Regions from separate parts of the Pectobacterium versatile genome, predicted to be linked through region 3. Evidence: predicted binding sites of a transcription regulator. Region 3 holds the regulator's gene; each other region holds the start of a gene.
The links. The regulator Fur, encoded in region 3, represses iron uptake genes when iron is present. The targets are predictions, from matches to a motif close to ATAATAATGAGAACNACTATCAA.
Positions count from the first base shown of each region.

Region 1: EIP93_RS04425 (Nramp family divalent metal transporter) is a predicted target of Fur. The motif match lies at 7,467-7,489, and genes of this name have one in related genera.
Region 2: EIP93_RS18805 (TonB-dependent siderophore receptor) is a predicted target of Fur. The motif match lies at 2,578-2,600, and genes of this name have one in related genera.

Region 1 covers NZ_CP034276.1:955,149-965,967, reverse strand. Annotated here, with positions in the region: gene EIP93_RS04460 (ABC transporter substrate-binding protein) at 1-722, opposite strand, end outside; gene nudK (GDP-mannose pyrophosphatase NudK) at 1,123-1,698, opposite strand; gene EIP93_RS04450 (glycerol dehydrogenase) at 2,070-3,167, shown strand; gene EIP93_RS04445 (MFS transporter) at 3,365-4,531, shown strand; gene EIP93_RS04440 (2-hydroxymuconate tautomerase family protein) at 4,545-4,775, shown strand; gene EIP93_RS04435 (hypothetical protein) at 4,880-5,545, shown strand; gene EIP93_RS04430 (immunity 53 family protein) at 5,567-5,869, shown strand; gene EIP93_RS22725 (hypothetical protein) at 5,982-6,146, shown strand; gene EIP93_RS04425 (Nramp family divalent metal transporter) at 6,191-7,429, opposite strand; gene grpE (nucleotide exchange factor GrpE) at 7,691-8,278, opposite strand; gene nadK (NAD(+) kinase) at 8,428-9,306, shown strand; gene recN (DNA repair protein RecN) at 9,388-10,819, shown strand, end outside.
Region 2 covers NZ_CP034276.1:4,149,016-4,159,834, forward strand. Annotated here, with positions in the region: gene EIP93_RS18805 (TonB-dependent siderophore receptor) at 10-2,304, opposite strand; gene EIP93_RS18810 (helix-turn-helix transcriptional regulator) at 2,728-3,711, shown strand; gene EIP93_RS18815 (MmgE/PrpD family protein) at 3,822-5,150, shown strand; gene EIP93_RS18820 (dienelactone hydrolase family protein) at 5,181-6,368, opposite strand; gene lpdA (dihydrolipoyl dehydrogenase) at 6,529-7,953, opposite strand; gene aceF (pyruvate dehydrogenase complex dihydrolipoyllysine-residue acetyltransferase) at 8,168-10,060, opposite strand; gene aceE (pyruvate dehydrogenase (acetyl-transferring), homodimeric type) at 10,075-10,819, opposite strand, start outside.
Region 3 covers NZ_CP034276.1:1,557,107-1,567,925, forward strand. Annotated here, with positions in the region: gene nagA (N-acetylglucosamine-6-phosphate deacetylase) at 1-72, opposite strand, end outside; gene nagB (glucosamine-6-phosphate deaminase) at 91-891, opposite strand; gene nagE (N-acetylglucosamine-specific PTS transporter subunit IIBC) at 1,250-2,746, shown strand; gene glnS (glutamine--tRNA ligase) at 2,937-4,595, shown strand; gene fur (ferric iron uptake transcriptional regulator) at 4,659-5,108, opposite strand; gene fldA (flavodoxin FldA) at 5,439-5,966, opposite strand; gene EIP93_RS07040 (methyl-accepting chemotaxis protein) at 6,853-8,520, shown strand; gene ybfE (LexA regulated protein) at 8,653-8,934, opposite strand; gene ybfF (esterase) at 9,224-9,991, opposite strand; gene seqA (replication initiation negative regulator SeqA) at 10,265-10,801, shown strand.

The DNA.
Region 1 (10,819 bases), 600 kb from region 3:
ATAGGCCGCACAATTTTCGCGTCATTAATCGCTTTAATCGTTTTTAACGTTTCTTTCAGTGCATTGTTTTTGGTGAGATTGAGCTGGCCTTGATTATCGAAGAACCATTCACCACCGGACTGCATCATAATATGGGGAAGAACCACATCGTTCATGTCGTAGGTCAGCATATCAACGCCGGTTTTCGCTTTTACCTGCTTACCGATTTCAATATATTTATCCCAGGTAATGTTCACCATATCGCTCTCTTTATATCCGGCAGCTTCCAGATAATCGAGTCGATAGAACATTCCCGCCACGCCGGAATCAAAAGGAACACCGTATACCTTATTCCCTACCGTCATCACTTTCGTTTTATAAGGTGCAAACTGGCTATAATCAATAGCATCCTGCAATGGGATAAACGAATCAGGATAAGCCTGAAGATATTTCTGCGCATTATAATCTTCAATAAGCACAATATCAGGCAGCGCATTTTTAACACCAGAAGCCAACATGGTATTTAGTTTCTGCTCAATATCTTCTTTACCTGAGTCGATCACTTTCAGACTAAAACTTGGATCGGCTTTTGTATATATCGAAGAGGCTTCATGCATTGCCGCAACATTGAAGTTAGGATCCCAGGCCCATACGGTGACTTCAGCAGCCAGGCTGTGACTCGATAAGCCCAACGTGAGGAATGAAACTGCAAATAGGGTAGATACTTTATTCTTGATCTTCATCAGAGCAGTCCTTCTTTACTTTTTGTAAAGAGAGAATATGAGTTACTGCATAATGAAGCAACGAGTTACACCGCTTACATTCTTTAATCCAGTGATACGGGTCACACAACAAGGAGAGAAATAACTAAATATTCGATCTCAATACAAAAAATTTAGGAAAAATTTCCTTATAAAAAACCCATATCCGATCGATAAAACAGATTAAAAATCAACCTAAAATAATTTTATTACATTGAAATATAAGTAAAAAACCCATCATAAGAAAATAAATAAAAATTTTACTCCGATAGTATTAGTCATAATCACACCGCCATCACGGTATTACCCAAAAATGAAAACGTTACCACGGCAAATCAAGCGGCACACGTCGATGCCCGTGTGCCATAAAATACGCTGACGCCTAGGCAAACCAGCCGCGAATGATCGCGTGCTGTAATAGCATGATGGTCTTGCCGTCTTTAATCCGGCCATCGTTCATCATCGCGACGGCTTCGCTGAACGGCAACTCCAGCACCTCGATATCTTCATCTTCCACGCCGCCGCCCGGATTATCGCGCAGCGACTCATCGTATTCTGCCGCGAAAAAGTACACGCGTTCCGTCACGCTGCCCGGCGACATGTAGGCATAGAACAGATTTTCCACGTTGCCGATCGCATAGCCGGTTTCTTCGATTGCTTCGTTACGGATGCACTCTTCAGGCGAATGGTCGTCCAGCAAACCGGCGCAGGTTTCCAGCAGCATGCCGCTTTCGTTGCCGTTCACGTAGGTGGGAATACGGAATTGTCGTGTCAGAATCACCGTGCCTTTCGCCCGGTTGTACAGCAGAATCGTCGCGCCATCACCACGGTCGTAGACTTCACGAACCTGGCGAACGATGCCGCCATTATTTCTTTTTAAATCAAAAGTATATTTATTCAGAATGTACCAATTATCGGATAGCAGCTTCTTTTCGACGATATCAATGGGAGACGACATGCAAACACCTCAGTGATCGATGTGGAGGGAAGACTCGTTTATATAACAACGCGATTCATCATATCCCCTTTTAACCACAGCATAAACGGATAAGAAGGCATGTATTAAACGAAATTCATGGCGAAAAAAACAGGTTAACCACATGATTTATATTGATTACTCCATTACGACTATTCCACTCTTTTCGTCCCTCTGTCGTTTATCGACTATGCTATACCTTAAATCAGTCACGTTTCAGGAAGTCGCGCTGCGCTTTCGTTTTCCCCATCACCACCGTCAATTCCCATGACGCGCTACCGCAACCGCCTTCCATGATTCACTCGAATTCAATACCGCATCACTTCTCAAACCACATCATCGAGGTAGATAACATGAGCCATTTCATTTTCTCTTCACCTAGAAAATATGTTCAGGGTCGCGGCGTGCTGGATGAACTGGGTGAACAACTCAAGCCGCTGGGAACGAAAGCATTTCTGATGGCGGACGGCATTGTTTGGGACATTATCGGCCAGCGCGTTGATGCGTCTCTCAAACAGGCAAGCATCGGTCACCATTACGAACGTTTTAACGGTGAGGCATCCAGCAACGAAATCACCCGCCTTGCCAAGCTGGCGCGCGACGCGGGCACAAACATTGTCGTCGGGTTAGGCGGTGGTAAAACGCTGGATACCGCGAAAGCTGTCGCCGACGAGCTGAAACACAATGTCGCTATCGTCCCTACGGTGGCGTCAACGGATGCACCGTGCAGCGCGCTGTCCGTCATCTACACCGACGAAGGCGTGTTTGAGTCCTACCGCTTTTACGATAAGAACCCTGATCTGGTGCTAGTCGATACCGCCGTGTGCGCGCAGGCCCCCGCACGCCTGTTCGCCTCCGGCATTGCCGATGGGCTGGCAACCTTTGTCGAAGCGCAGGCGGTTCTGCGCTCTCACGCACTTTCGATGCTGGGCGGTAAACCTACGCTGGCAGGCATGGCGATTGCCGAAACCTGCGAAAAAACGCTGCTAACCTACGGTTACAGTGCTTACAAAGCGGTAGAAAAAGGTGTGGTGACGCCAGCGGTAGAATCCGTGGTGGAAGCCAACACGCTACTTTCCGGCCTGGGCTTCGAGAATGGCGGACTGGCGGGTGCTCACGCTATTCACAACGGCTTTACCGCGATCAAGGGCGATATTCACCACCTCACCCACGGGGAAAAAGTCGCCTACGGCACGCTGACACATATGGTGTTGGAGCAACGTCCTGACGAGGAAATCGCACGCTACATTCGTTTCTACCGCGCGATTAACATGCCCACGTTGCTAAAAGATCTGCATCTGGAAAATGAGTCGTTTGAGAATCTGGTCAAAGTGGGTGAACTGGCATGCAGTGATGCCGATACCTTGAAAAATCTGGATAGCAGTTTAACGGCAGAAGATGTCGCCCACGCCATTGTCGCCGTCGATGCATTCAGTAAAACGATTAGTTAACCGCAGCCGCGCTAAAAAGCCCGACTCCAGCGAGATCTGCGCAATGGAGCCGGGCTTGACATAACAGGCACACCTCTCGCCGTATTCCTGCCAGAAAACGTTCTCTCTGCGTCATCAACCTACTCATTACTATTCACTTTCATTTGATGAGAAAACGGGCAGGATAACGACACACTCTCTCGACCCTGAGCCATCGAATGACGAAACGCCCTCGCCTTATCGCGCTATCGGATACGCTGACGCTTGCCCTTTTCGGGACGATCGTGCTGGCATTAGGCATGGGACTTGGGCGCTTTTTGTATACGCCGATGCTACCCGTGATGCTGGAGGAAGGCAGCTTCACTTTCGGTCAGCTTTCCTATATTGCCAGCGCAAACTACGCCGGTTACCTGTTCGGCAGTCTGTTTTTCTCTTTCAGCCGTCGCGCCTCAACCGATCAACCGGTGTTCCTGCTGTTTATCGCCGCGGCCGTAACGGGCATTTTGCTCTTCGCGATGGCTCTGACCACTCATACAACGCTGGTCATGATCATTCGCTTCATTGCCGGGATCGCCAGCGCGGCGATGATGATCTTCGGTTCTTTGACTATTTTGCACCACACAAGGCATGTTCGCGTTATCGCTTCGCTCTATGCTGGGGTTGGCGTAGGAATCGTGTTAGGCAATGAATACATCATCATCGGACGGCAGTACGCCCTCACCGCCGAGCCATTGTGGTGGGGGGCGGCGCTGATCGCCGCGCTACTTCTGATCGCCTTACTCATCCTTGCACCGCATAAATCAACCGTAGTGCAGCAACACATGGTCAATGTCGATGAACCACCGCACCTTGGCTGGCGGCGGCTCTCGCTGCTGTACGGCCTCGCAGGCTTCGGGTATATCATCATCGCCACCTATCTACCGCTTATGGTGACGTCGCTCGGCATACCGCGTTTATCCCTGCATTTATGGTCGTTGGTTGGACTGGCGGTTATTCCCGGCTGTTTTTTCTGGCTATGGGCCGCCAGCCGCTGGGGAACCTTACCCTGCCTGACGGCAAACCTGCTGATTCAGGGAAGCTGCGTCCTGTTGACGCTATTCAGCCACTCCCCTGTGGCATTGATATTCAGCTGTCTCGGCTTTGGTGCTACTTTTATGGGAACCACCTCGCTGGTGATGCCATTAGCCAAGCGGCTACGCGCCCCGCACGGCATCAACCTGCTTGGGCTGGTGACGCTCACTTACGGCATAGGTCAGATCCTTGGCCCACTGCTCACCAGCGCCCTGACGAATACCAACGCTGTCGCGCCAGCGATCCTGTGTAGCGCAGCAGCACTTTTTATCGCGGCAGGGCTCTGCTTCCCCTACCGTCGACCACTACCCTAATCCCGGAGAACCTATGCCATACGTCAACATCAAAATCACCAATGAAGGCGTCACCGCTGAACAAAAGCGTCAGTTGATTGAAGGCGTCACCCAGTTGCTGGTCGATGTGCTAAATAAGAACCCGAAAACCACCGTGGTCGTGATTGATGAAGTTGAAACGGACAACTGGGGGATCGGCGGCGTGCCAGTGACGGAGTTGAGGAAGGCTGTAGGGAAACCTTCCGATAAATCTGATATGGATTAACCATGTTTAACCGCAATGCGTTTATGCTGATATCCGTATTTGCCGAATATGAACAGGAATACCTGCACTTCCTCTGGGAGTCCGCAGCTTAAAGGATAAAAAATATGGATATTGAACAGTTAGCCGATGCGCTGTACGACGACTTAAATGGCTATATTTCCAGCGTGCAGTACACCAGCACAAATACACTAACGATCCATTTTTGCTGTGATAACTGGCGTTATGACGAGCAGAACCATTGCTCAGTGTACTGTGAACCACCTGAATCTTATCTTCGTCATTTTATTATTTGCTGTTGTGGCGTTGTCGAACATGACATTCAACCTGCTAGTTCAGGCGAGCTGACCTTTACCGATCAGCATCCACTATTGTGGGACTACAACGCGCCGAGAGGTGGGTTGTACTATTCCACCACAGCAGCAGCATCAAGCTACGAACTACTTGGGCGAGTTTGGAGTGTTCACACACGTATTCTCAACGACTGGCGCCCGATGAGCCGCTATATCAACGCTTATCGGCATCAGGACGAGCCGACATTTGGCAATAATGGCAATGGATTACTCGCGCAAGGGCCTAAACCCTTACTGGATGCTTATCAAGAAGCGTTATCCAGCGTACTTACAACCCGCTTCGTTCCATCCGTTGAAATGAAAAGTGACGTTAAAGCATTACTGTTTGATTCTGGATTTGTCATCTGCAAGCGAGTGGAATTACAGGAAATCTTTCCCGATGCTGAAACACCAGCAAACCATGAAGAAACCCCATATTGAATACTCATGAGACAATGATTAATGAACGAGTTACAGGAGATTCAACGGTGGTATCAGGCGCAGTGTAACGGGAAGTGGGAGCACGCATTCGGCATTAGCATCGATACACTGGACAACCCAGGCTGGAGAGTAAAAATAGATCTGGCTGAAACCTCACTTGCTGATAAGCCTTTTACATCTCTAAGTCGTAGTGCACATTCAGAAGGCAGCGACTGGATATTTTGCAAAACGGAAAATCTGCAATTTATTGGCTTTTGCGGCGTCAGTAATCTGGCCGAACTGTTAAGCGTTTTTCTGAACTGGTGTCGTGATGGTAAAACATAAAACCGCTGAGTTTAAAGTAAGGCTATGTTTAGCCGCTGAATCAATAAGACGCTCACCCTGCCGCTCTGGCTATCGACCTAACCATAAAGACCCGATCAGCGGAGCATATTTTATGGGGCAATTTCATTTTGACGGTGAAATCACCTCCGGAGAAACAACCTCAGCCACCGTCACTGTTATCGCTTCCGCAGAGCAACTTGAAACACTTTCTTGCATCGGCGAATGGACGCTATGGGAAGGGCCACACTATGTTGGTAAGGCCACGCTGGATCAATAACGTGGCACAATTTCGGTAGAGAGAAATGTGCCGCTCCCCCAGAATTATATCCCCAACATCGTATCAATCAGCAGATACATATTCAGGGAAACCACCAGCACCACAATGAGTTGGCCGATGCGCTGTACCCATTTGCCGTTCACCATCGTTCCCATTAATTCACGGTTGCCGGTGAAGGACAGCAAGGGAACCAGCGCCAGCGCAATCCCGAAGCTCAGCACAACCTGGCTCAACACCAGCACGCGCGTCGGATCCATACCGGACAGAATCACGATAAACGATGGCAACATTGTCACCGTGCGACGTACCCAGAGTGGAATATGGAAACGCACGAATCCTTGCATCACCACCTGCCCCGCCAGCGTACCGACAACGGTAGAAGACAGACCCGCCGCCACCAGACTCAGACCGAAAATGACCGCGGCGGCTTTACCCAGCAGCGGCTCCAGCGTGAGGTAGGCTTTATCCAGATCGGCAATATCCTGATTGCCGCTGAAATGGAACGCCGCCGCGGCCGTTGCCATCATCGCCAAATTGACGAATCCGGCGATGGTCATCGCAATCGCGACATCGACTTTCGTTGCCGAATAACGTTCGGCACGAGTATGGTTGCCCTCATGCTGCGTCAGGGAAGAGTGCAGGTAAATCACATGCGGCATAATGGTCGCCCCCAACACACCCGCGGCCAGCAACACGGCATCGGAGGTAGGCAGACTTGGGATTGCCATGCCTTTGGCTAATGCGGACAACTCCGGCTGAGAGAAGACCAATTCGACAATATACGCCGCCGCCACAAACAGCAGCAGGCCGCCAATGACCATCTCCAGCGGCTTTTGCCCGCGCTGTTGCAGCATGAGAATCAGGAAGGTGGCAATGGCAGTGAGGATCGCGCCTTCCAGCAGCGACACGCCCAATAGCAGCTTGAAACCAATCGCCGCACCGATAAACTCGGCCAGATCGGTCGCCATCGCAATAATTTCGGCCTGCACCCAATACGCCCAAACGGCTGGGCGCGGAAAGCGATCGCGGATATGTTCCGCCAGGTTCTTGCCCGTTGCGATCCCCAATTTGGCGGACAACAGTTGGATCAGCATCGCCATCAGGTTCGCCCACACCACCACCCACAGCAGCGTATAGCCATAGGCCGCGCCAGACTGGATGTTAGTGGCAAAGTTACCCGGATCGATATAACCAATTGCCGCGATAAACGCCGGGCCCATCAAAGAAAGTTTAACCTTCCTTGATGTACGGCTTGTTGACTCAATAACACGGCTACCCGGCATAGTATGACCCTTCTAACACTGGTGTCTTATTACTCTCACAAAAATGATAATGATTATCAAGTGCATTTAGAGTGGTAATACCAATTCTTTTGATAGCTAATGATGATGAGTCATTCAAAACCTAAAAAACATCTTTTTTATCAAACAAATCTTAACAAAATGTACACTAAATAATTCAGTATGACGGGGCATATAAACAAAAAACCCCATGCGGTGGCACGGGGTTCGGAATAAAGCTACGTTGTAAATAGGGTGCGTGTATCAGTCTTGTGCTTTTGATACCGCAACCATCGCCGGACGCAGCAAACGGCCGTTCAGCGTATAGCCTTTTTGCATGACCATCATGACGTGGTTCGGCTGGTGATCGGCCGAAGGTAGCATCGTCATCGCCTGATGCACTTCTGGGTTAAACGGTACGCCCACATCACCCACAACCTCGATGCCAAATTTACGCACGGCATCCAGCAGCGATTTCAGCGTCAGTTCGACACCTTCAATCATTGCAGCCAGTGATTCATTGGCCTTGTCCGCCGTATCCAGCGCACGTTCCAGATTGTCGATAACTGGCAGCATTTCGCTGGCAAATTTTTCTACCGCAAATTTATGCGCTTTCTCAACATCCATTTCCGCACGGCGGCGAATGTTATCGGCTTCAGCACGGACGCGAAGCATATTGTCACGTTCGCGCTGTTGCAGTTCGCTCAACTGGGTTTCCAGTTCGGCGATGCGCGCATCACGCGGGTCAGCTACGTCTGCCGTCTCTGGCGTGGCATCCGCTTGCTGCCCTTTTGCTGCTTCCTTTTGATCCAGGACTTGCTCGTCAGGCGTTTTCTGTTCTTTACTACTCATGAAATTCTCCGCGGTTTAGCATTAATCTCGCTAGTTGCTTATTATGGGGATCAAAATCGGGGATTCAAGGGAACCAGTCACATATTGGTTCCAGCCGCTGCCGATACACCACGCTGAGGACAAAAACAGCAATGAACACACCGCTTACAATGAACAGGCCGTTTAATTGTATTGGCATTGTCGGCCATCCGCGCCACCCAACGGCGCTGGCAACGCATGAGATGCTTTATCACTGGCTCACCGACAAAGGTTACTCGGTTCTGATCGAGCAACAGATCGCCCGTGAACTGAATCTGAAAGATGCGCCGACCGGTAGCCTTGCCGACATCGGCCAGCAGGCGGATTTGGCGGTTGTCGTCGGCGGTGACGGCAACATGCTCGGCGCGGCACGTGTGCTGTCGCGCTATGACATCAAGGTGATCGGCGTAAACCGTGGCAACCTCGGTTTTCTGACCGATCTCGATCCTGACCATGCGCAGCAACAGCTTTCTGACGTGCTTGACGGCCATTACCTGAGCGAGCAGCGCTTCATGCTGGAAGCGCACGTTTGCCGCGTAAACCAGCCCGACAGCATCAGTACCGCCATTAACGAAGTGGTGCTTCACCCCGGAAAAGTCGCACATATGATTGAATTTGAAGTCTATATTGACGACAAATTCGCCTTTTCTCAGCGTTCAGACGGCCTGATTATCGCCACACCCACAGGCTCAACCGCGTATTCCCTTTCCGCTGGCGGCCCAATCCTGACGCCGTCTCTGGATGCGATTGCGCTGGTGCCCATGTTCCCGCATACGCTGTCCGCTCGCCCGCTGGTCATCAACAGCAGCAGCACGATTCGGCTGAAATTTTCCTGCATTACCAACGATCTGGAGATCAGCTGTGACAGCCAGATTGCGCTGCCAGTGCAAGAGGGTGAAGAAGTACTGATTCGCCGCAGCGAACATTACCTGAATCTGATCCATCCGAAAAATTACAGCTATTTCAACACACTAAGTTCAAAACTCGGCTGGTCAAAAAAATTATTCTAAAATTCTATCCAGCTACTTTACTGTATATAAAACCAGTCTATACTGTATGTAATCACAGGTGATTACATACAGAGGTTTATCATGCTGGCGCAACTCACTATCAGTAACTTCGCTATCGTGCGCGAATTAGAAATCGATTTTCAGTCAGGGATGAGCGTTATCACCGGGGAAACCGGTGCGGGGAAATCGATTGCGATTGATGCCCTCGGTTTATGTCTGGGAAATCGTTCTGACGCCAGCATGGTCAGGCCGGGCGCTGCCCGCGCCGACATTTGCGCCCGCTTTGCGCTGGCGGATACGCCGACGGCCCGTCAGTGGCTGGAAGAAAACCAGTTGGATGACAGCAACGAGTGCCTGCTACGCCGCGTCATTAGTGCTGATGGCCGTTCACGCGGCTTTATTAACGGCACCGCCGTGCCGCTGTCTCAACTGCGTGAACTCGGCCAGCATCTGATTCAGGTACATGGCCAGCATGCCCATCAGCTACTGCTGCGCCCCGATCATCAAAAACACCTGCTGGATGCCTATGCCGATGAGCCGAAACTGCTGGTTGCTATGCAGCAGGTTTGGCATCAGTGGCACCAAAGTTGCCGCGCGCTGGCGCAGTTGCAACAGGCAGCTATTGAGCGCGAAGCCCGCCGGGAACTGCTGCAATACCAATTAAAAGAGCTGAATGAATTCTCCCCACAACCCGGCGAATACGAACAGATTGACGTTGAATATAAACGTCTGGCGAATAGCGGTCAGCTACTGACGATGAGCCAACAGGCCATGCAACTGCTGAGCGAAGACGAAGAGCAGAACATCATCAGTATGCTGCACAGCGTAAAACATCAGCTTGGCGAACTCATCAGCATGGATGACAAACTGTCGGGCGTGCTGTCCATGCTCGAAGAAGCAGGCATTCAACTTAGCGAAGCCAGCGATGAACTGCGCCACTACAGCGAACAAATGGATCTCGACCCGATTCGTCTATATGAACTGGAACAACGCCTGTCACGCCAGCTCGCGATGGCACGCAAGCACCATGTTGCTCCAGAGTCGCTCCCAGCGTTCCATCAGCAGCTATTGGAAGAACAGCAACAGCTGGAACAGCAGGAAAGCGATCATGACGCACTCAGTGCTTCCGTCGGCGAATATCATCAGCAGGCGTTGCACCTTGCAGAACAGCTGCACGTGCGCCGTCAGCACCATGCCAGCGAACTGTCACAGCTCATCACCACCAATATGCGTGAGCTAGCAATGCCACACGGCCACTTCACCATTGATGTGAAATTTACGCCAGACAACCTGACGGCCACCGGTGCCGACAGTATCGAATTTCGCGTGACTACGAACCCCGGTCAGCCGCATCAGACGCTGGCGAAAGTGGCTTCGGGCGGTGAGCTATCGCGTATCGCACTGATTATTCAGGTAATCACCGCACAGAAAATGGACACGCCAGCGATGATCTTCGATGAGGTCGATGTGGGGATTAGCGGGCCAACCGCCGCCATCGTCGGCAGAATGCTGC
Region 2 (10,819 bases), 2.4 Mb from region 3:
GTAGAGAACTTAGAACGACGTATTAACGCTGACAAAGAAAGTCCGTCCCGGTTCGTTATAGGTTGCCGCACCCGCACCCGCGATGGTAACCACGTTATTGTTCACCACATCCTGCGCATTACCCGCGCGGAACAGGCGTTTATCAAACAGGTTATCGACACCGCCGGTCACGCTCAGGTTCTTGTTAAACTTATAGGTACTGCTTAACCCAAACAGCGCATAAGGGCTTAACTCATTGGTTGCGCTACCCGTTACGCGCTCACCTTTGTAGTTATATTTCTTCGGCTTCTGGCGACCATACCAGGTCACATCGGCCAGAAAGGAGAGGCTCTCCGTCGCCTGCCAGTCTACTGATGAATTCAGGGTAAATTCCGGCGTAATCGACAGATAATCGCCCGTGGTTTTATTTTTCGATTCCAGCATCCAGGTCAGGTTGTTACGCCAGTTGATGGTTTCCGTGACGGGAACGGTCAGGTTACCTTCCAGTCCCTGAATAACGGCTTTCGGTACATTGCCCCACTGGAAGATATTGGCATTAGCATATTGGGCATTGGTTCCGCCCACCGCTTTGCCGATGACATTGTTGCCTGCTTCAATCTTGTTGCGGTAATCGTTATGGAAATAGGTGATACCAGCGATCAGCCCATCACGGTGGAACTCCAGACCGATCTCTTTATTCAGGCTGGTTTCCGCTTTCAGGTTTTCATTACCGATCAGATAGCAAGATGTGCCGCCAGAGCAACCCTGTCCACGGCTATAGAGAATATAGTTCTCATTGGTCTGGTACAGGTTCGGCGCTTTGTAAGCGCGGGCGATACCTAACTTCAGCGTGTAGTCGTCACCCAGCTCCTGCGACAGGTTAAGCGACGGGCTCCAGTTGGTGCCTGCCGTGCTGTGATGATCGACACGCAGCGCTGGTGTCAACATGGTACTGTCCGTCAGTTGGACGTTATCTTCCACGAAGGCAGAAGCCAGACGAGCCGCAGATTTCTCACTACGGCCGCTGCTGCTCAGTGAACCCACACTGCCCGCTTCGGTTGTCGTCTGCAAGTTCGAGACCGGATCCTTCATCTTCTGCTCGTTCCACTCAACCCCGAATGTGAGCACCTGATCGACCCAGACATTCAGCGGAATATTCACTTCGTTATGTGCAGTGAAGTTATCCAGCTTTATCGTGCCATATTGGTTCGGACTCGTCGTATCAAAAATCCCTTCTAAACCGCCAGACAGTCCCTCGAGGATACGGGTATTGTGCGTGCGTTCATATTGCAGGTACGACGTAGAGCTGACGCCGCTGTCCCAGTAGCCGCGATGCGTAACCGCAAAGTTCTGGCGGTACATGCGGTTGGTTTCCTTGCCATAATTACTCACGACAAGCGGGTTGGTGTTGGTATTTTGCGAATCGCCCGCATAGATATTGCCCTGACGGCTGGAACCCGCTTCGAATTCCAGCGACTGCTGCTCGGTCATATCCCAGCGCAACAGGCCATTGATGTCTTTATTACGCACCCCTTCGCGCCCAGAAGGCAGCGATGTAGCCTGATTGCCCGCCCGCGCAGACTGATGCCCTTCGTTAATATCACGTGCATCAGCTTGGGTTTTATTCAGGTTGCCGTACAGACGGAAACTCAGGCTGTCGGTCAGGCCGCCCATCAGGCTGAAATCGGTACGCTTGGTTGCACCTTCTGAGCTATGCTCCGGCGCGTTCAGGAAGGTGTTCCAGATGCCGTGCCATTCTTGCGTCGGCTGCTTGGTGATGATATTAACCACACCGCCCGCCGCGCCGTTACCATAGCGCGCCGCCGCTGGGCCGCGCAGCACTTCAATACGCTCGACCATATCGGCAGGCACCCAGTTGGTGTCACCACGGGTATCGCGCTCACCGCGCCAACCGTAACGCACCGCCGTACGGCTCGACACGGGCTTGCCATCCACCAGAATCAGCGTGTTTTCCGGTCCCATGCCGCGGATATCGATCTGGCGATTGTTACCGCGCTGGCCGCTGGTTGAGTTACCGGACAGATTGACGCCCGGCATGGTGCGAATCAGATCGGACAGATCGTTAGCAGGCGGACGCTTGCTGATATCTTCAGCTGTAATCACCGACACGCCCGGAGCCTGACGGGTTTGCTCAGCAGCCGTCACCACCATCGTATCGCCCGATGCTTTACTTTCGGCCTGATTCTGCACCTGAGGGGCAGGTTCTGTTGAAGGCGAGGTCTGCGCAGCGCTCAGAAACGACGTCATCCCGCAGCTAACGCCAATGAGCGTCGCCAGATAACGACGCGATTGTGGTAGTTTCATCAAAATTATCCTGCCCTGTAAGAAATGAATAAGTAGCCTGAAAAAGGATCAACATCGCAGCTGGTACAGCGACACCTAACGACAATCAGCAAAAGCGCTGAATAACGGCGGAGATAAAACGCGCAAACGTGGCGGTTATCGGGGAGAAGCGTCATGCCAACGGCATCACGTCGTGTTGTTATGAAATGCTGTGTGTAATCAATCAGCCCTTTTCTCCGCATTGCCGGAAATGGAAAATGCCTTTATCGTGCAATGTGACGTCCTCAACGAAAAATGCTATTGAGAAGTATTTGCATTACCATTTTGACGCGGTCATTGTTACATTTGTCATTCAGGACGGGGTTTGCTCTAGCAGCAAAATGTTTTGCCAAAGCATCAAAATGGAAGGCGCAGGTCGAAGGGTTTAATCAGGTAGGTAATCACGTGCGCAGCTTCACTCAGTCATCAAAGCCGATCTATAAAGATCACATCGTTCAGCAATCGAGTCTGGTCGCGAACAATTACCGTTTTATCGGCCCTCGGCTGATCGATAACACGCCGGTGCTCTTTGGGTCGTTCACTGTCGTGCAACTCAACCCGCATCTGATCCTGCATACTGCGGATGTGATTAATCGCCACAACATGAAAACCCAAAACCTGCTGGATGGCGCGATCAAGCTGGCCATCGTGGTAAGTGGCAATGCACACATCTCATTTGGTCATCAGGAACTGCATCTGGGAGAGAACCAGCCCGCCTCGCTGATTACGCTGACAGAGCCGACAATGTTTACTCGCATCGGCAAGCGTGATGAATACGAGCGAACCATTACGCTGACGTTCGACAGAGAATGGCTGTACGGCAATATGATGGACACCGTTGGCGGCTGGCAGGCCATCCACGATTTCACGCAGACGCATCTGGCGACACACTTGTGGACACCGTCCCGACAGGCATTAGCGATTGCCTTACAAACGCTGGACGCTGAACCTTGCCAAACGCCGCTCCAGCGCCTTTATCTGGAAATGCAGTGTATGAGCCTGATTATCGAGGCGTTTACTTCATTGACCGCCAGCGTGGCGCAGGAGAAAAGCAGCGGTGTTACCCTGCGCAGCTACCATCGCATTCAACAGATCAGAGATATGCTGGAAAGCGGCAGCGCCGACCATCTGTCGATGAGTGAAATCGCTAAAAGCGTCAACATGAGTGAAAGCACGCTACAGCGCCATTTTCGTCAGACGTTCAATATGAGCGTGTTTGAATACCTGCGTAACTGCCGCTTACAGCGCGCCATGCTGGCCTTGCAGAAAGACGGCATCGGCATTGCGCAGGCGGCCAGCATCGCCGGTTACAACAGCCCCGCCAACTTTGCCACCGCGCTACGCCGTGCATTCGGTATTACGCCGGGGCAGTTAAAAGACCGCTTCTGATTCTGAATCACTAATAACCAAATGGAATTTATTATTCCGTTTGGTTATTAATCGCTATTCAGCGATGCACAGTAAATTAGTGTTTTTCTGCCAGCGACACATGACGACCCATGACCAATCAGACTGATATCACCGCAACGCTTGCCCACCACATCATCCATAGCGAACCCAATCGAGAAGCGATTGATGCCGCCCGTGACGGGGTGACTGATTTCATCTCCACCGCGCTCCCCATCGTACAGGGTGCGATTGCCGATAGCGGGCTCGCGCCGTTAAAGCAGGTATTCAGCGGTACAGACAGCCTGACGCGTAGTCTGATTCTGGGTTATGCCGGTCACGTACTGGACTTTGACGATTATCATCCGGCGTTTCGCGGCCACCCCAGCACCGTCATTCTGCCCGCTCTGTTTGCCCTTGCCGCAGAAGATCCCGCCGTGACGGAAGAGGCGTTTTTGACGGCATATGTGATCGGCGTGGAAGCCGCAGGCAGAATCGGTCTGGCATGTGGCCCACGTCATTACAGTCTCGGTTACCACAACACGGCTACGCTCGGCGCTATCGCCGCCGCCGCTGCCGCTACACGTCTGGCTGGCGCGTCAGTGGTGCAGACACAAACTATTCTTGGTCTGGCCGCCACACAGGCCGCCGGGCTGCGGGCGCAGTTTGGTTCAGCGGTCAAACCGCTACACGCCGGGCTTTCCGCCAGAGCAGGACTAACCGCCGTCAAGCTGGGCCTAGCGGGCTTTGAGGGCAACGAACAGCAGGTGATTGATGCCTTTCTTGCCGCGCATGGCGATCAAAAACAGCTGCCGGAGCTGCTGGTTGAAAACTGGGGAGCGCCGTGGCGTATGCTTTCTCCCGGTCTGGAATTCAAACGCTACCCGACCTGTGGCGGCACCCACAGCGCCGCCGAAGCCGCGTTTGCGCTGCGGGAACAGTGGCATAAGCAGAAGGGTGCGGATGCCGATCTGGCCGACGCTATCGAACAGATCACGGTGACCTTCCCGCCGGGCGGCGATGTCGCCCCCTTTATCCGCAATGCCACAAACGGCGTAGAAGCGCGTTTCAGTCTGGAATATGTGATTGCAGCGGCGCTGATTGAAGGGGAATTGAAGCTGGCCCATTTTTCGGAAGCCCCGGTTGAAACCACGATCTCCGCGCTGGCGAATCGCGTCATACGCCGTGCCGATGAAACCGCACCACCCGATGAACTTGACCCAGAGGCGCGTTTTCATGAGGTTACGCTGCACCTGCGTAACGGCAGCACGCTAATCCAGCGCACCACACGTCAAGAAACCTCGGCACGCCCCACCGATCTCCGCGCCAAATTACAACAGACTATCGGTTCGCTGGCGCACCTCGACAGCAACCAGATCGCCGATCGCTGCGCATTACGGCAGGAAGGCGATCTACGCTATTTGCTTGGGCTGTTGTTTTAACAAAATGCTAGTTTTAACAAGATGCCGGTTTTAGCGGGATGCAGGCTTTAGCCACTGGTCCAGAAAGCTAAAGACTTCTTCCTGCTGCTCCTGATAGAAAACGTGTCCCAGCTCAGGCCAGATCTTGGTTTGCAGCTTGCTGTCCGCCCGCTGGGATTGCCACACCTTGTGCATTTTGGCGTAGGCGTCTTCAACGGATTGCGTCGGGAACAGCTTGTCTTTGCCACCATTAAATAACAGCATCGGTTTTGGCGCGGCGACGCTCGCCACATCTGGGAAGTCAAAGCGTGTCGGTAACCCCGGATGCAGCATATAGAATGCCGACTGCCCTCTCAGCACATTGTTACCCGGCGTCATCAGGCCATCGTACGTGCCAATCCAGGACACCGCTGCCGTTGCCGCGACCTTGTCGGACAACGCGGCAAGCTGCCAGGCACGATAGGCACCCATCGAGAAACCGACGACGCCAATACGTTGCTTATCAACCTGTTCAAGCGATGCCAGAAAATCCGTTGCCCGCATGTCTTCGTAGGCCATCAGCCCCGCGAGCGAGCGTCCCAGATTAAAGAAGTTACTCGCCAGCGCCTGCTGTTGCTCATATTTGATCGGCCCGCGCGATCCCCAACCGAGTGCATCCACCGCCAGCACCACATAGCCCCGCTTCGCCAGTTCATCCCCGACAAAGCGCCCGGTGAAAAACTTATCGGCCCATGCCTGTGCGGAATCAAGCTGTTCGTTATTCCCCCAAGGCTTGATCATCTTCTCTTTGCCGATATCAAACTTCGCGCCGTGATCGTGTAGCAGGATGACCGCAGGATGCGGCCCCGCGCTTTTTGGCGTCAGGAGCAGCGCGTCTACGCGGCTTTCATCGGTCAGGTTAAAGGCAACTTTCTCTGCCGTGTAGCTGCCGCGATCCTGTTTTTCAATCGCCTGCGGGGCAAAGTCTTTGGTGGAGTCCGGCGTTAGGAGCAGCGAACGCAGCGTTTCTCTCGACTGGGCTTGCCACTGGCTAAAATCCGTAAAATTCCCAGATAGCCAGGAATCCGAGTAGGTCATCTGCTGCTTAAGCTGCGGATAGAATGAAGGAAGCCCTTCATCCGTCACCGCCTGATCCGTCGCGGGTTGAATCGTAGGGTTCATATCGTTCGCCATCAGTGAAGGGCTAGCCAGCAAAGCCGTCAACAGCCAGACAGAGGTGCGTAAGGTATTAAGATTCATCATAACCTCAAAAACAAAACGTCGTTTCTTTTTTGAGATTTGATTGTAATTGACGCGGCTAAAAATAAACGGACGGAAGGCGCATTCTGCGAAGCAGCAGGCAAAAAAAATCCGGCACCTATAAAGGTGCCGGATTGCTATTCATCGAACGCGAGAGAACTTACTTCTTCTTCGCTTTCGGGTTTGGCAGGTCGGTGATGCTGCCTTCAAAGATTTCAGCAGCCAGACCAACGGATTCATGCAGTGTTGGGTGCGCATGGATGGTCAGTGCGATATCTTCTGCATCACAACCCATCTCGATCGCCAGACCGATTTCGCCTAACAGTTCACCACCGTTAGTACCGACAATTGCACCACCGATAACACGGTGAGTTTCTTTGTCGAAAATCAGCTTGGTCATACCGTCAGCGCAGTCAGACGCGATAGCACGGCCAGACGCCGCCCATGGGAAGGTCGCGGTTTCGTAGCTGATGCCTTTCTCTTTCGCTTCTTTCTCAGTCAGACCCACCCACGCCACTTCCGGTTCGGTATAGGCGATAGAAGGAATCACTTTCGGATCGAAGTAGTGTTTCTTACCGGAGATGACTTCAGCAGCAACGTGGCCTTCATGCACGCCTTTGTGCGCCAGCATCGGCTGACCGACGATGTCGCCGATCGCATAGATGTGTGGCACGTTGGTGCGCATTTGCTTATCAACGTGGATGAAGCCGCGATCGTCAACTTCCACGCCCGCTTTGCCAGCATCCAAGTTTTTGCCGTTCGGTACACGACCGATAGCAACCAGAACCGCATCGTAACGCTGTGGCTCGGCTGGCGCTTTTTTACCTTCCATCGTCACATAGATGCCGTCTTCTTTGGCTTCTACTGCCGTCACTTTGGTTTCCAGCATCAGGTTGAACTGCTTGCTGATACGCTTGGTGAAGACCTTAACGACATCTTTGTCAGCAGCCGGGATAACCTGATCGAACATTTCAACAACGTCGATCTGTGAACCCAGAGCGTGGTAAACGGTACCCATTTCCAGACCGATGATACCGCCGCCCATAACCAACAGACGTCCTGGGACGCTTTTCAGCTCCAGCGCATCGGTAGAATCCCATACGCGTGGGTCATCATGAGGAATGAAAGGCAGTTGGATTGGACGTGAACCCGCCGCGATAATCGCGTTATCGAAGTTGATCGTCGTTTTGCCGTTTTCGCCGTCAACTTCCAGCGTATTAGCACCCGTGAATTTGCCCAGACCGTTAACCACTTTAACTTTACGGCCTTTCGCCATGCCAGCCAGACCACCGGTCAGTTGGGTGATGACTTTTTCTTTCCACAAACGGATTTTATCAATGTCGGTTTTAGGTTCACCGAACACGATACCGTGTTCTGCCAGTGCTTTGGCTTCTTCAATGACTTTAGCAACGTGCAGCAGGGCTTTGGAAGGGATACAACCCACATTCAGACACACCCCACCCAACGTGGAGTAGCGCTCTACCAGTACGGTTTCCAGACCCAAATCCGCCGCGCGGAATGCAGCAGAGTAACCCGCGGGGCCGGCACCAAGTACCACTACCTGAGCTTTAATTTCAGTACTCATCATGACCTCTTAATTGTTTTCCGGCGGGTCTGTGACGTCATTGTTATTGAGTCTTAACGCCCTCTTCCACCGGGACGTGTCTTTGCCGCAGTAGTTTACAAAATCGTTAACAATTTTGAAACAATAAGCGACTAACGATTTGTCCTTGATCACTGACAGCTGTAACAAATAACAGCTTATCAGAAAAAAGCCGGCCGTCAGGCCGGCTTTTCGATTACATCACCAGACGGCGGATGTCAGACAACGTGTTGTTAATGATGGTAATGAAGCGAGCACCATCAGCACCGTCAATGACCCGGTGGTCGAAGGACAGAGACATCGGCATCATCAGACGCGGAGTGAACTCTTTACCATTCCAGACCGGTTCAATCGCGGACTTAGACACACCAAGAATAGCCACTTCCGGCGCGTTGACGATCGGCGCAAAGTGCGTAGTCCCGATGCCGCCCAGGCTGGAGATAGTGAAGCATCCGCCCTGCATTTCGCCAGCGGTCAGCTTACCGTCACGGGCTTTCTTGGAGATCGCCATCAGTTCGCGAGACAGCTCAGTGATGCTCTTCTTGTTCACGTCTTTGAACACTGGAACCACCAGACCATTCGGGGTATCAACCGCTACACCGATGTTGATGTATTTCTTCAGTGTCAGACGTTGAGCGTCTTCAGACAGTGAACTGTTGAAGCGTGGCATCTGCTCAAGCGCAGCGGCAACGGCTTTCATGATGAAGACAACTGGGGTGAATTTCACATCCAGTCTGCGCTTCTCAGCTTCGGCGTTCTGCTGTTTACGGAACGCTTCCAGATCGGTGATATCCGTTTTATCAAAGTGAGTAACGTGCGGGATCACCACCCAGTTACGGCTCAGGTTGGCACCAGAGATTTTCTGGATGCGACCCAATTCCACTTCTTCAACTTCACCAAACTTGCTGAAATCGACTTTCGGCCACGGCAGCAGCCCCGGCAGAGAACCACCGGTAGCAGCGCCAGCGGCAGGCGCAGACTCAGCGCGTTTCACAGCATCTTTCACGTAAGTCTGAACGTCTTCGCGCAGGATACGGCCTTTACGACCAGAACCCTTCACTTTCGCCAGATTCACGCCGAATTCACGTGCCAGACGACGGATAACCGGCGTGGCGTGAACGTAAGCATCGTTCTCAGCGAAGTCGCTCTTGCCTTCAGCTTTCGCTGCCGGTGCAGCAGCAGGTTTTGCCGCTGGAGCTGGTGCAGCCGCCGCTTCTTGCTTGGCAGCCGGAGCCGCCGCAGGTGCAGCGCCTTCCACTTCGAAGACCATGATCAGTGAACCGGTTTTAACTTTATCGCCAGTGCTGATTTTGATTTCTTTAACTGTACCCGCGAACGGCGCAGGGACTTCCATTGAAGCCTTGTCGCCTTCAACGGTGATCAGTGATTGCTCAGCCGCGATTTTATCGCCAACTTTAACCATCACTTCAGTCACTTCAACTTCGTCGCCGCCGATATCCGGTACGTTGACTTCTTTCGCCGCAGAGGCCGCTGGCGCAGTTGCTGCTGGAGCAGCGGCTTGTGCTGGAGCGGCAGCAGGTGCTGCACCCGCTACTTCGAATACCATGATCAGAGAACCGGTAGAAACTTTATCGCCGGTGCTGATTTTGATCTCTTTAACCGTACCTGCGAAAGGTGCCGGAACTTCCATAGACGCTTTGTCGCCTTCTACAGTGATCAGAGATTGTTCAGCAGCAACGGTGTCGCCCACTTTAACCAGCACTTCAGTCACTTCGACTTCATCACCGCCGATATCCGGTACGTTGACGTCTTTCGCTGCCGATGCCGCTGGGGCAGCAGCCGGAGCCGCTTCTTTCTTCTCTTCTGCCTTGGCAGGTGCAGCGTCAGCTGCACCGTCGGCGGAATCGAAAATCATGATCAGTTTGCCAGTTTCAACTTTGTCACCGACAGAGACTTTAATCTCTTTCACGACACCAGCCTGCGGAGAAGGGACTTCCATAGAAGCCTTATCACCTTCAACCGTGATCAGCGACTGTTCAGCTTCAACTTTGTCGCCAACCTTCACCAGCACTTCGGTGACTTCAACTTCATCTGCACCGATGTCCGGTACGTTGATTTCGATAGCCATGTAATCTTTACCTCTTATGCCAGACGCGGGTTAACTTTATCTGCATCGATGTTGAATTTAGTGATGGCATCTGCAACCACTTTCTTATCGATTTCACCGCGTTTAGCCAGTTCACCCAGAGCCGCAACCACGACGTAAGACGCATCCACTTCGAAGTGGTGACGCAGGTTCTCACGGCTGTCAGAACGACCGAAACCGTCAGTACCCAGTACGCGATAATCGCTAGCCGGGACGAAGCTACGGATTTGCTCAGCAAACAGCTTCATGTAGTCAGTAGATGCAACCGCTGGCGCATCGCTCAGTACCTGAGCCACGTAAGGTACGCGCGGCGTTTCGGTTGGATGCAGCATGTTCCAACGCTCACAGTCCTGGCCCTCGCGTGCCAGTTCAGTGAAGGAGGTTACGCTGAATACGTCAGAACCGATGCCGTAGTCTGTCGCCAGAATCTGAGCCGCTTCACGTACGTGACGCAGAATAGAACCTGAGCCCAGCAGCTGCACTTTACCTTTGCTACCTTCAACCGTTTCCAGCTTGTAGATACCCTTACGGATACCTTCTTCCGCACCCTGCGGCATCGCAGGCATGTGGTAGTTTTCGTTCAGCGTGGTGATGTAGTAGTAAATGTTTTCCTGCGCTTCACCGTACATGCGGTGCAGACCGTCATGCATGATGACAGCAACTTCGTAGGCAAATGCCGGATCGTAGGAAATACAGTTCGGGATAGTCAGAGACTGAATGTGGCTGTGACCATCTTCGTGC
Region 3 (10,819 bases):
GGCAATCACGACGGCGTGATTATCCAGAATCTGATGGCCAGTGAAAATCCGGCTATGGGTTAACGCGTACATCATCGACTCCCGCATCGGTTAGAGATTTTTCATACTTTCCGTTTCTAATTCACGGAAGTATTTAACGGTTTTTACCTTCAGTTCCATTGTTGAAGGCTCGTCACAAACCATGATGGCTTTGGCATGAAGTTGCAGGCAACTGATGGTCCACATATGGTTAACATTGCCTTCTACCGCAGCCTGTAGTGCCTGCGCCTTGTTACGACCGGTCACCAGAATCATCACTTCTTCGGCATCCAGCAGCGTACCGACACCCACGGTCAGGGCAAATTTAGGCACCAGACTGACGTCCCCGCCGAAGAAACGGGAATTGGCGATACGGGTTTCTTCTGTCAACGTTTTGATGCGGGTGCGGGAGGCCAGAGAGGAGGCGGGTTCATTGAAGGCGATATGTCCATCATTGCCCACGCCGCCCATGAAAAGATGAATTTTCCCGTAGGACTTTATTTTCTCTTCATAGCGGCGACATTCTGCTGTGGTGTCTTCTGCGTTGCCGTTTAACAGGTTAATGTTTTCACGCGGAATATCAACGTGATTGAAAAAATTCTGATGCATGAAGGTATGATAGCTTTCAGGGTGATCGGTCGGCAGACCGACATATTCATCCATATTGAAGGTGATGACGTGTTTGAAGCTCACCAGTCCCGCCTTGTGCATGGTGACCAGCGATTTGTAGGCCTCCAGCGGCGAACTGCCTGTCGGCAACCCCAGAATAAAAGGGCGATCTGCACTGGGCTTGAAAGCGTTAATTCTCTCAACGATGTGGCGGGCGGCCCATTTTCCGACGTCGGCGGCAGTGGTTAAAGGAATGAGTCTCATCAGCGCTCTCCTGATTTTTAGTGGAATTAAATACGTTATTGCGCAAATCGCGCCAGTTGCGCGTTTTGTCTATGCATTAAAATTAGTCTACTCCGTTTTTTTTAATCTTGAAATAAGTTGGGGTTTTATTCAGGTATAAACTTTTTGTATGCAGTTTTTTGGTGATTTTTATCACATAATTACGGGGTTTAATTTGTGTAGCGAATTATTTTTCTTACACTCCCCCTAAGAACCACCGCTGCCACATTTTTTCGACAATGGCGTTTTTCGACAGCGACGTTCTTCGGCAGTGAAATTTATTGGCAGGTTTGTTTGCCCCACAACATTTCATTACCTCACAAAGGTAAGAGAGGGAAAAGTGAGTACTCTGAGCTATTTACAAAAAGTCGGTCGGGCATTGATGGTGCCTGTCGCGACGCTGCCTGCTGCCGCTATCCTCATGGGGATAGGTTACTGGATTGATCCGGTTGGTTGGGGAAGCGAGAATGCGTTGGCGGCACTCCTCATCAAATCGGGTGAGGCGATTATCGGGCACATGGCCGTGCTGTTTGCCGTTGGTGTCGCGTACGGTATGTCTAAAGATAAAGATGGTGCGGCGGCATTAACCGGTTTTGTCGGTTATCTGGTGCTGACCACGCTGTGTTCGCCAGCCGTTGTTGCCATGATCCAACGGATCCCTGTTGAACAGGTACCTGCTGCGTTTGGCAAGATTGAAAACCAGTTTATCGGGATTCTGGTCGGTGTCATGTCCGCCGAGCTGTATAACCGCTTCAGTCAGGTTGAGTTGCCCAAGGCGCTGTCTTTCTTCAGCGGACGCCGCCTGGTGCCGATTCTGGTTTCTTTCCTGATGATTCTGATCGCGTTCATTTTAATGTACGTCTGGCCGGTGATTTACAATGCGCTGGTATCGTTCGGCGAATACATTCAGCAGTTGGGTTCGGTTGGCGCTGGGGTTTATGCCTTCTTTAACCGCTTGCTGATTCCTGTTGGATTGCACCATGCGCTGAATTCTGTGTTCTGGTTTGATGTCGCGGGTATCAACGATATTCCTAACTTCCTTGCTGGCCAACAGTCTATCGACTCTGGCAAAGCTGTCGTGGGGATCACCGGACGTTATCAGGCAGGCTTCTTCCCGATTATGATGTTCGGCCTGCCGGGAGCCGCGTTGGCGATTTATCACTGTGCGCGCCCTGAGAACAAAAGCAAAGTGGCCGGGATTATGCTGGCGGCGGCATTTGCCTCCTTCTTTACCGGGATCACCGAACCGCTGGAATTCTCCTTCATGTTTGTCGCGCCAGTGCTGTATTTCCTGCATGCGCTGCTGACCGGTTTTTCCGTCTTTATCGCGGCCAGCATGCATTGGATTGCCGGTTTTGGTTTCAGTGCGGGTCTGGTCGATATGGTGCTGTCCTCACGTAACCCGTTGGCTACCCAGTGGTACATGCTGCTTGCTCAGGGGCTGGTATTCTTCGTCATTTACTATGTGGTGTTCCGCTTTACCATTACTCGCTTCAATCTGTTAACGCCGGGGCGTGAACTGGCTGTGAGCGGTAGTGAAGCCGATGGCTATGACGTGAGTACGGCATCGGCGGGCGAGAAATCAAGCGATGCAGCGGTGTTGGCGCGGGGCTATTTGCAGGCTCTGGGTGGAAAAGCCAATCTGACGGGTATTGATGCCTGTATCACACGTCTGCGTTTGAACGTTGCTGACTCTTCTCTGGTTGATGATGTACAGGCAAAACGTCTTGGTGCGGCGGGCGTTATTCGTCTGAATAAGCAGAGTGTACAGATTGTGGTAGGCACACAGGCTGAATCGATAGCGACCGCGCTGAAAGCCGAGTATGACAAGATATAGTACGACAAGGCGTAATATGACGGCGTTACTTGTTTAACGCGATGTTATGTCGATGAAAGCGGTGGGGCGAGATAGCAATCTCGCCCTTTTTTTTCGTTATGAATAATTAAATGAAACTAACGGTTGTTTCCCAGCGTAGCTTGTTGGATCATTGTTGGTTATACGTCGTTTTAGCATTGAGGAATGAAGAATGAGTGAGGCTGAAGCCCGCCCAACCAACTTTATCCGTCAGATTATCGATGAAGATCTGGCGTCCGGTAAGCATGACCATATTCAGACGCGTTTCCCGCCAGAGCCGAACGGCTATCTGCATATTGGGCATGCAAAATCTATTTGCCTGAATTTTGGTATCGCGCGTGACTATCAGGGGCAATGCAACCTGCGTTTTGACGACACCAACCCGGTAAAAGAAGATATCGAATACGTTGAGTCGATCAAACGTGACGTCGAGTGGCTGGGCTTTTCATGGAGCGGCGATGTTCGCTATTCTTCTGATTATTTCGATCAACTGCACGCTTATGCGGTTGAGCTGATCGGTAAAGGGCTGGCTTACGTTGATGAACTGACGCCCGAGCAGATCCGTGAATACCGCGGTACGCTGACGGCACCGGGCAAAAACAGCCCTTACCGCGATCGTACCGTGCAGGAAAACCTGGCGCTGTTTGAAAAAATGCGTAACGGCGGATTTGCGGAAGGTACAGCCTGTCTGCGTGCAAAAATCGATATGGCATCGTCCTTTATCGTGATGCGCGATCCGGTGTTGTATCGTATTAAATTTGCCGATCATCACCAGACGGGCAACAAGTGGTGCATCTATCCGATGTATGACTTCACCCACTGCATTTCCGATGCGTTGGAAGGGATCACGCATTCGCTGTGTACGCTGGAATTCCAGGACAACCGCCGTCTGTACGACTGGGTGCTGGATAACATCACCATTCCTTGTCACCCGCGTCAGTACGAGTTCTCCCGCCTTAATCTCGAATACGCGATTATGTCCAAGCGTAAGCTGAATCAGCTGGTTGTGGAAAACGTCGTTGAAGGATGGGACGATCCACGTATGCCGACCATCTCTGGTCTGCGACGTCGTGGTTACAGCGCGTCATCTATCCGTGAGTTCTGCGTACGCATTGGCGTAACGAAGCAGGATAACAACGTGGAAATGGCTGCGCTTGAGTCCTGTATCCGTGACGATCTGAATGAGAATGCTCCGCGTGCAATGGCAGTGTTGGATCCGGTCAAAGTCGTGATCGAGAATTTGCCCGCCGAGCATGAAGAGTTTGTCGCGATGCCAAACCATCCGAACAAGCCGGAAATGGGCTCACGTCAGGTCGCATTTAGCCGCGAAGTTTACATCGATCGCGCTGACTTCCGTGAAGAAGCCAACAAACAATACAAGCGTCTGGTGCTGGGTAAAGAAGTGCGTCTGCGTAATGCCTATGTGATCAAAGCAGAGCGCATTGAGAAAGACGAGCAGGGCACCATCACCACGATTTACTGTAGCTATGATGCGGAAACGCTGAGCAAAGATCCGGCTGACGGCCGTAAAGTGAAAGGCGTTATTCACTGGGTTTCTGCGGCACACGCGGTACCAGCAGAATTCCGCTTGTACGATCGCCTGTTCAGTGTGGCCAATCCGGGGGCGGCGGACGACTTCCTGTCGACGATTAATCCAGACTCACTGAAAATTACGCAAGGTTTTGTGGAAGCGAGTCTGGCGCAGGCGGAAGTAGAGAAAGCGTATCAGTTTGAGCGTGAAGGCTATTTCTGTGCTGACCGTGTTTACTCCAGTGCAGAACATCTGGTGTTTAACCGTACGGTTGGATTACGAGATACCTGGGTAGGCTAAAGCCACCGGTAAGAAGAAAAAAATAAAACCGCCTAGGCGGTTTTATTTTTTTATGCGGTCGATTTATCGTGTGGAATCGTGCAGGGTTTCATCCTCTCGGCAATCCCCTTCACTGCAATGCCCATAGAGATACAGACTGTGGTTGGACAGTTTGATGCCGTGTCTTTCTGCGATCTCGCGCTGACGTGCTTCGATATATTCATCGCGGAATTCAATGACTTTGCCACAGTCGAGGCAAATTAAGTGATCGTGATGATGCTGCTGCGTCAACTCAAAGACGGATTTGCCACCTTCGAAGTTATGACGGGTTACGATACCCGCATCATCAAACTGGTTGAGTACGCGATAGACGGTAGCAAGACCAATCTCTTCGCCCATATCAATCAGTTTCTTATATAAATCTTCCGCACTGACGTGATGGCAGACAGGGTCCTGTAACACTTCCAGTATTTTCAGTCTTGGAAGAGTGACTTTCAGGCCGGCCTTCTTTAATGCGGTATTGTTGTCAGTCATGCGGGTTTAATCCTGTTGCTTACTTATCAATGGAGGCTGCCTAGCCTATGACATCGGTCGGCTCAAAAAATGCAAAAGCGTCTCAATTATAGAACCGCGCATACAAAATGAAAACAAGCGAATGTTAACAATATTGTCCCCATTCACACTATTGGTATACAACGCAATTAGTTGTTGATGAATGAGGAAATGATGATGCACATACAAAGCCGATGGGATTATTGTACAGGTTTACTGATAGAAGTTAAAAAAATGTATCAATTATTATGAAAGGTTTTACCTATCAATGCTAATTTGAGCTCTGATAGGGATTATCAGAGCTCAAATGGCTTAGCCAACCAGTTCTTTCAGGTTCAGCTCATCGCTGATCTGTTTCACCCATGTTGTTACGCGTTCGCTGGTCAGTTCAGGCTGACGGTCTTCATCGATAGCCAGGCCGATGAAGTGATTGTCGTCGGCGAGTCCTTTAGAGGCTTCAAAGTAATAGCCCTCTGTTGGCCAGTGGCCGACAATCGTCGCGCCGCGAGGCTCAATAATGTCACGGATGGTGCCCATGGCATCACAGAAGTATTCTGCATAGTCTTCTTGATCGCCGCAGCCAAACAGGGCAACCAATTTTCCTGTGAAATCCACTTCTTCCAACGACGGGAAGAAGTCATCCCAATCGCACTGAGCTTCACCGTAATACCAGGTTGGAATACCCAGCAGCAGAATATCGAAACCTTCGAGGTCTTCTTTGCTGCTTTTGGCGATGTCATGAACATCAGCAACGTTGGTGCCTAACTGCTGTTGAATCGTTTTGGCGATGTTTTCAGTGTTGCCAGTATCACTGCCAAAGAATATTCCGATGAGTGCCATGAATTGAATAACCTCTTGATTCCTAATGGTATGGTGTAATATTTCACCCACTTATCTGTTAATAATAACAGACACTCACATCGGGAGAAACTCGTATCGGTAAGGATGCGTAAATCAAGAGCGTATGAAATGCGAAGGTAAGTAAGAAAATGAAAGCATCCCTGCTGATGCTAAATTCCCTATAATGAATAGGGATTATGTTATCGTCTGAGATTGCACGCACATTTCCTTAATATCGTCGCGGCTATTTATTTATAACGCTGTTTCATTTTTTATGAATTCACTTTTTATTTTATAGTTTGTTTCGATTGTAATTAAAAGCAGGCTTCTGTTTGTGAAGAATAAAAATCACGGAGCGGTACATTGCTATTCGTGGGAATTAAAATGCGTACAAAAAATAATGTTTTTATAGAATTGAAAGTCTGTAACATTTCGCGGGAATATTCTTAATAAATGAAAATAAGAATTATAACCATTTGCAGCTGAAACGATGCAAGTGCGTAAGAGATGATTTTATTCTTTTGATGTTAAAGAATAAAATGAAACTTCATCCAAATTGCCTTTCCGCCTAATAGCCTATCCATGTCAACGCACGCAGGACGTGGGCGGGCGGGGCATTTGCTTGCAACACTATGATTAAAGGACTTATATCTATAAAGATAGGTGAGTTTATTCTCAGTATGAAAAATTATATTAAGAAATATAGCGAGAACGCTAAACATTCTCTGTATTTAGCCGATGAGTTAGCGTGGTTTTTGAGTTTTCAACTCGGTGAAATGTGAACGCTAGGGAGAAGTGACTTGTTTCATGGTGTGAATTTTCTGATTCATATCGGTTGATTAGCGATAAAAATCTTTTTAACCATTTTCCTGATTTGGAGTTAGCTATGAAACTTATAAAAAATATTGCCATCAGAACCGCTATGCTGTGGGTGTTGGGCATTTTTTGTGTTCTTTGGGGTGGCGTATCGATATATACCATGTTCTCTTTTAAAGAGATGACGGCGACCTCGAAAACCAGCACCTTGCTGGTTCAGAACATGAATTTTATCAACCAGGGCAACGATCAATATTTCCGTATGGTAACCCGTCTGGCGCGTGCAGTTGACGCTCGTCGCAGCGGTGATAATGCCACCGCAGATAAAGAGCAGGCTTCTGCACTTGTCGCGCTGGATAAACTGAAATCTGATTTGGTGGCGTTTAATGCTATCGATCATGCGGGTCTGGATGCTGCGCTGGTACAGGCCGTCAGCCGTGACTGGAATAACTTAGTTGTTCAGGGCGTTGAACCGCTTTATCAGAAGGCCGTTGCCAATGCGTTGGATGACTATCAAAATCAGGCCAAAAGCGTTGTGCCGCCATTGAGCCGTCAGTTTGGTGCCTCTCTTTCCGCATTCAGTAACGCCAGCGCGGAAAAATTCGATGCGGCGGGTGTCCGTTTCGAACAAATCACCACGATTGGACAGAACATTTTGCTGAGCGGATTGGTTATCGGCCTGATCATGCTGTTCCTGACCGACCGCTATCTGGTGGTGTGTCTGGTTCGTCCGTTAAACGATCTGCGCTATCACTTTAGCGTGATTGCTTCCGGCCACCTGGGCAAGCCGATTCTGGACTTCGGTAATAACTGCGTGGGTCGTCTGTTCCCACTGCTGCGTGAAATGCAGGGGAGTTTGGCTAGCACGGTTAGCACGATCAGAAACAGCACGGATTCCATCTATCAGGGCGCTTCTGAAATTGCCGCAGGCAACAACGATCTGTCTTCACGTACCGAAGAACAGGCTTCTGCGCTGGAAGAAACCGCAGCGAGCATGGAGCAACTGACGGCGACGGTGAAACAGAACGCCGAAAACGCCAACCACGCCAGCCAACTGGCATTGCAAGCCTCGACAACGGCGAAGAAGGGCGGCGAAATCGTTGAAAACGTGGTGAAAACCATGGCGGAAATCTCCGGCAGCTCGAGAAAAATCGCAGAGATCACCACCGTGATTAACGGTATTGCGTTCCAGACTAACATTCTGGCGCTGAACGCGGCGGTAGAAGCGGCACGTGCGGGCGAACAAGGCCGTGGGTTTGCCGTAGTGGCGGGAGAAGTACGTAGTCTGGCGCAGCGTAGTGCACAGGCGGCGAAAGAGATTGAAGGACTGATTTCTGAGTCTGTTCGCTGTGTGGATACCGGTTCCAATCTGGTTAGCGACGCGGGTGACACCATGCAGGATATCGTCCGTGCGGTGACTAACGTGACGGATATCATGGGTGAAATTGCCTCTGCTTCGGAAGAACAAAGCAAAGGAATTGCACAGGTGGGTCAGGCCGTGGCGGAAATGGACAGCGTAACGCAGCAAAACGCCGCGTTGGTTGAACAGGCCTCGTCAGCGGCCTTGTCACTGGAAGAGCAGGCGGCGTTGTTGAACCAGACTGTATCGCTGTTCCAACTGTCCGATACGCAGTCAGGACTGCAAGTGACGGCAAAACCGGTGCAGAAAACGCCAGTGATTGCCCCGCGTGCCGGCAAAGCGCTACCACCCAGTAACGACAATTGGGAAAAATTCTAAGCGTCGTTTTAGCCTGAGATAGCGTGTTTAATCTTGGGGGAACGTTCAGGCGGCGTCAGAAATGGCGCCGCACAAGATGTGAATGCTTAAGTTATGTGAGTACTACGTTATATAAATATCAGGTTACGCCAATCAGGACTGCTGTTCGGCCAACTGCGCCAGCAGCATCTCTTCAATCAATTCACTGCGGCTAATGTTCCGCTCTTCAGCAAGGCTGTTCAGGATATCGACGGCGTCGCTGTTAATCTTCAATTCAACACGGCGCAACCCACGAACTTTATCGCGACGTAGTTGATTACGCTTGTTAATTCTTAGTTGTTCGTCACGCGTGAGCGGGTTGGTCTTGGGGCGGCCCGGACGACGCTCGTCTGCGAACAGATCCAGTGTGGTGCGATCCGTTTGTTCTTTTGCCATAAGTAATATACTGCAAGGTATTCGGACCAAAATACACGGCGCTGTCCGTCTTGTTCTACAGATAAAATCGATGCCTATTCTCATCCTGCTAGAGGATTGTCAGGTGGCGGTTTTCTATCTGTGAAACATGTTGGGAAGTTATGCGTGCATTTTGATGAAGTGGTTACAATGCTTGTGGCTGAATCAGCCGTCCCTCTACTGCGGGCGCCATCATACCCTAGCCTGACTGGCGGCGACAACGGTTAACTGCCGCCGTTATCATGAATCCGCCAGTGTCAGTGTCGTCTGGTTAATTCGTGTCCAGAAAACGGTGGATAGCGCGCAAAACCGCATCGGGTTTTTCTGAGTGAACCCAGTGACCTGCGCCGCTGATCACATGCGCACGTGCCGCCGGGAACTGGCGAAGCAGTGAATCGCGGTAGCCATCGTCCAGATAGGGAGAATCGCCGCCGCGAATGAACAGGATTGGCCCTTGCCAAGCCGGAACCTCTTGCCAGCCGACGATGTTTTCGTACTGATCCCACAAAACAGGTACGTTAAAACGCCACTCTCCCTGCTGGAAGGATTTCAGCAAAAACTGAATCACGCCGTCTTCTTTTATATGCTGGCGCATGAGTGTTGTCGCTTCCGCGCGTGATGTCACGCCCGCTTCCGTTACAGCACGTAGTGCGGCAAAGATAGTGTCGTGGCGGCGCACCTGATAATCCACCGGCGCGATATCAATGGTGACCAACTTGTCCAGCCGTTCGGGAATGAGCGCGCTGAGCGCCATGGCGACTTTTCCGCCCATCGAATGCCCAATAACGATAGCGCGTTCGATGTTCAGTTCATCCAGTAATGCCAGCACATCCTGTGCCATCGCGGTGTAGTTCATTTGCGATGAACGTGGCGACAAACCGTGATTGCGTAAATCGATTTGCAGAATGTCATGCGTGTTTTGCAAATCCCGGCCCAATACGCCAAGGTTATCTAATGTGCCAAACAGGCCATGAATCAGGACGACAGGGAGCTTATCTGTGGGCTGGTGCGCATTTTGCCAGCGATGATTCAATTTCATGGTGAAGTTCATTCAGAGAGACATGGGCTTAGGGTATCATGACTTTAGAATCAATGTTGTCGCTGAAGGAACAGTATAGCCACTTGAAGAGATGTGAAAGGCATTGGGGCATAGTCTGACTTTTGGTATTGTCCCACTATGCCGCTGTTCGATAATGTTTGAACGCCTGTATAATCCTTTTGATTTGAGTCATCTACCCATAGATGTCGGGTTACAGAAGGGGAACGTCTCTGTAATTTGCATGATAATGGGTAAAAACAGCACTGGATAAAGATGAAAACTATTGAAGTCGACGAAGAGCTTTATCGTTATATTGCCAGCCACACACAGCATATTGGTGAGAGCGCATCAGATATTTTACGGCGCATGCTGAAATTTACCGCTGGGCAGCCTGTCGCAACGCCTGCGGTAGAGGCGACGGCAACGGCGATGTCTCAACCTGCCGCTGCGCCGAGCCCGCGCGATCGGGTACGAACCTTGCGTGAGCTGCTGCTGTCGGATGAATACGCTGAACAGAATAAAGCCATCAATCGCTTTATGCTGGTTCTGTCCACGCTGTATACCTTATCGCCGCAGGAATTTGCTGTCGCGACAGAATCCCTTCATGGCCGCACCCGAGTCTATTTCGCGGGCGACCAGCAAACGTTGCTTCAGCATGGCACACACACCAAGCCCAAACATATTCCGGGCACGCCATACTGGGTGATTACCAACACGAATACCGGTCGTAAACGCAGCATGGTTGAGCACATCATGCTGACGATGCAGTTCCCAGCGGAACTGACAGAAAAAGTGTGCGGAACCATCTAATTATTTATTAACTACTTA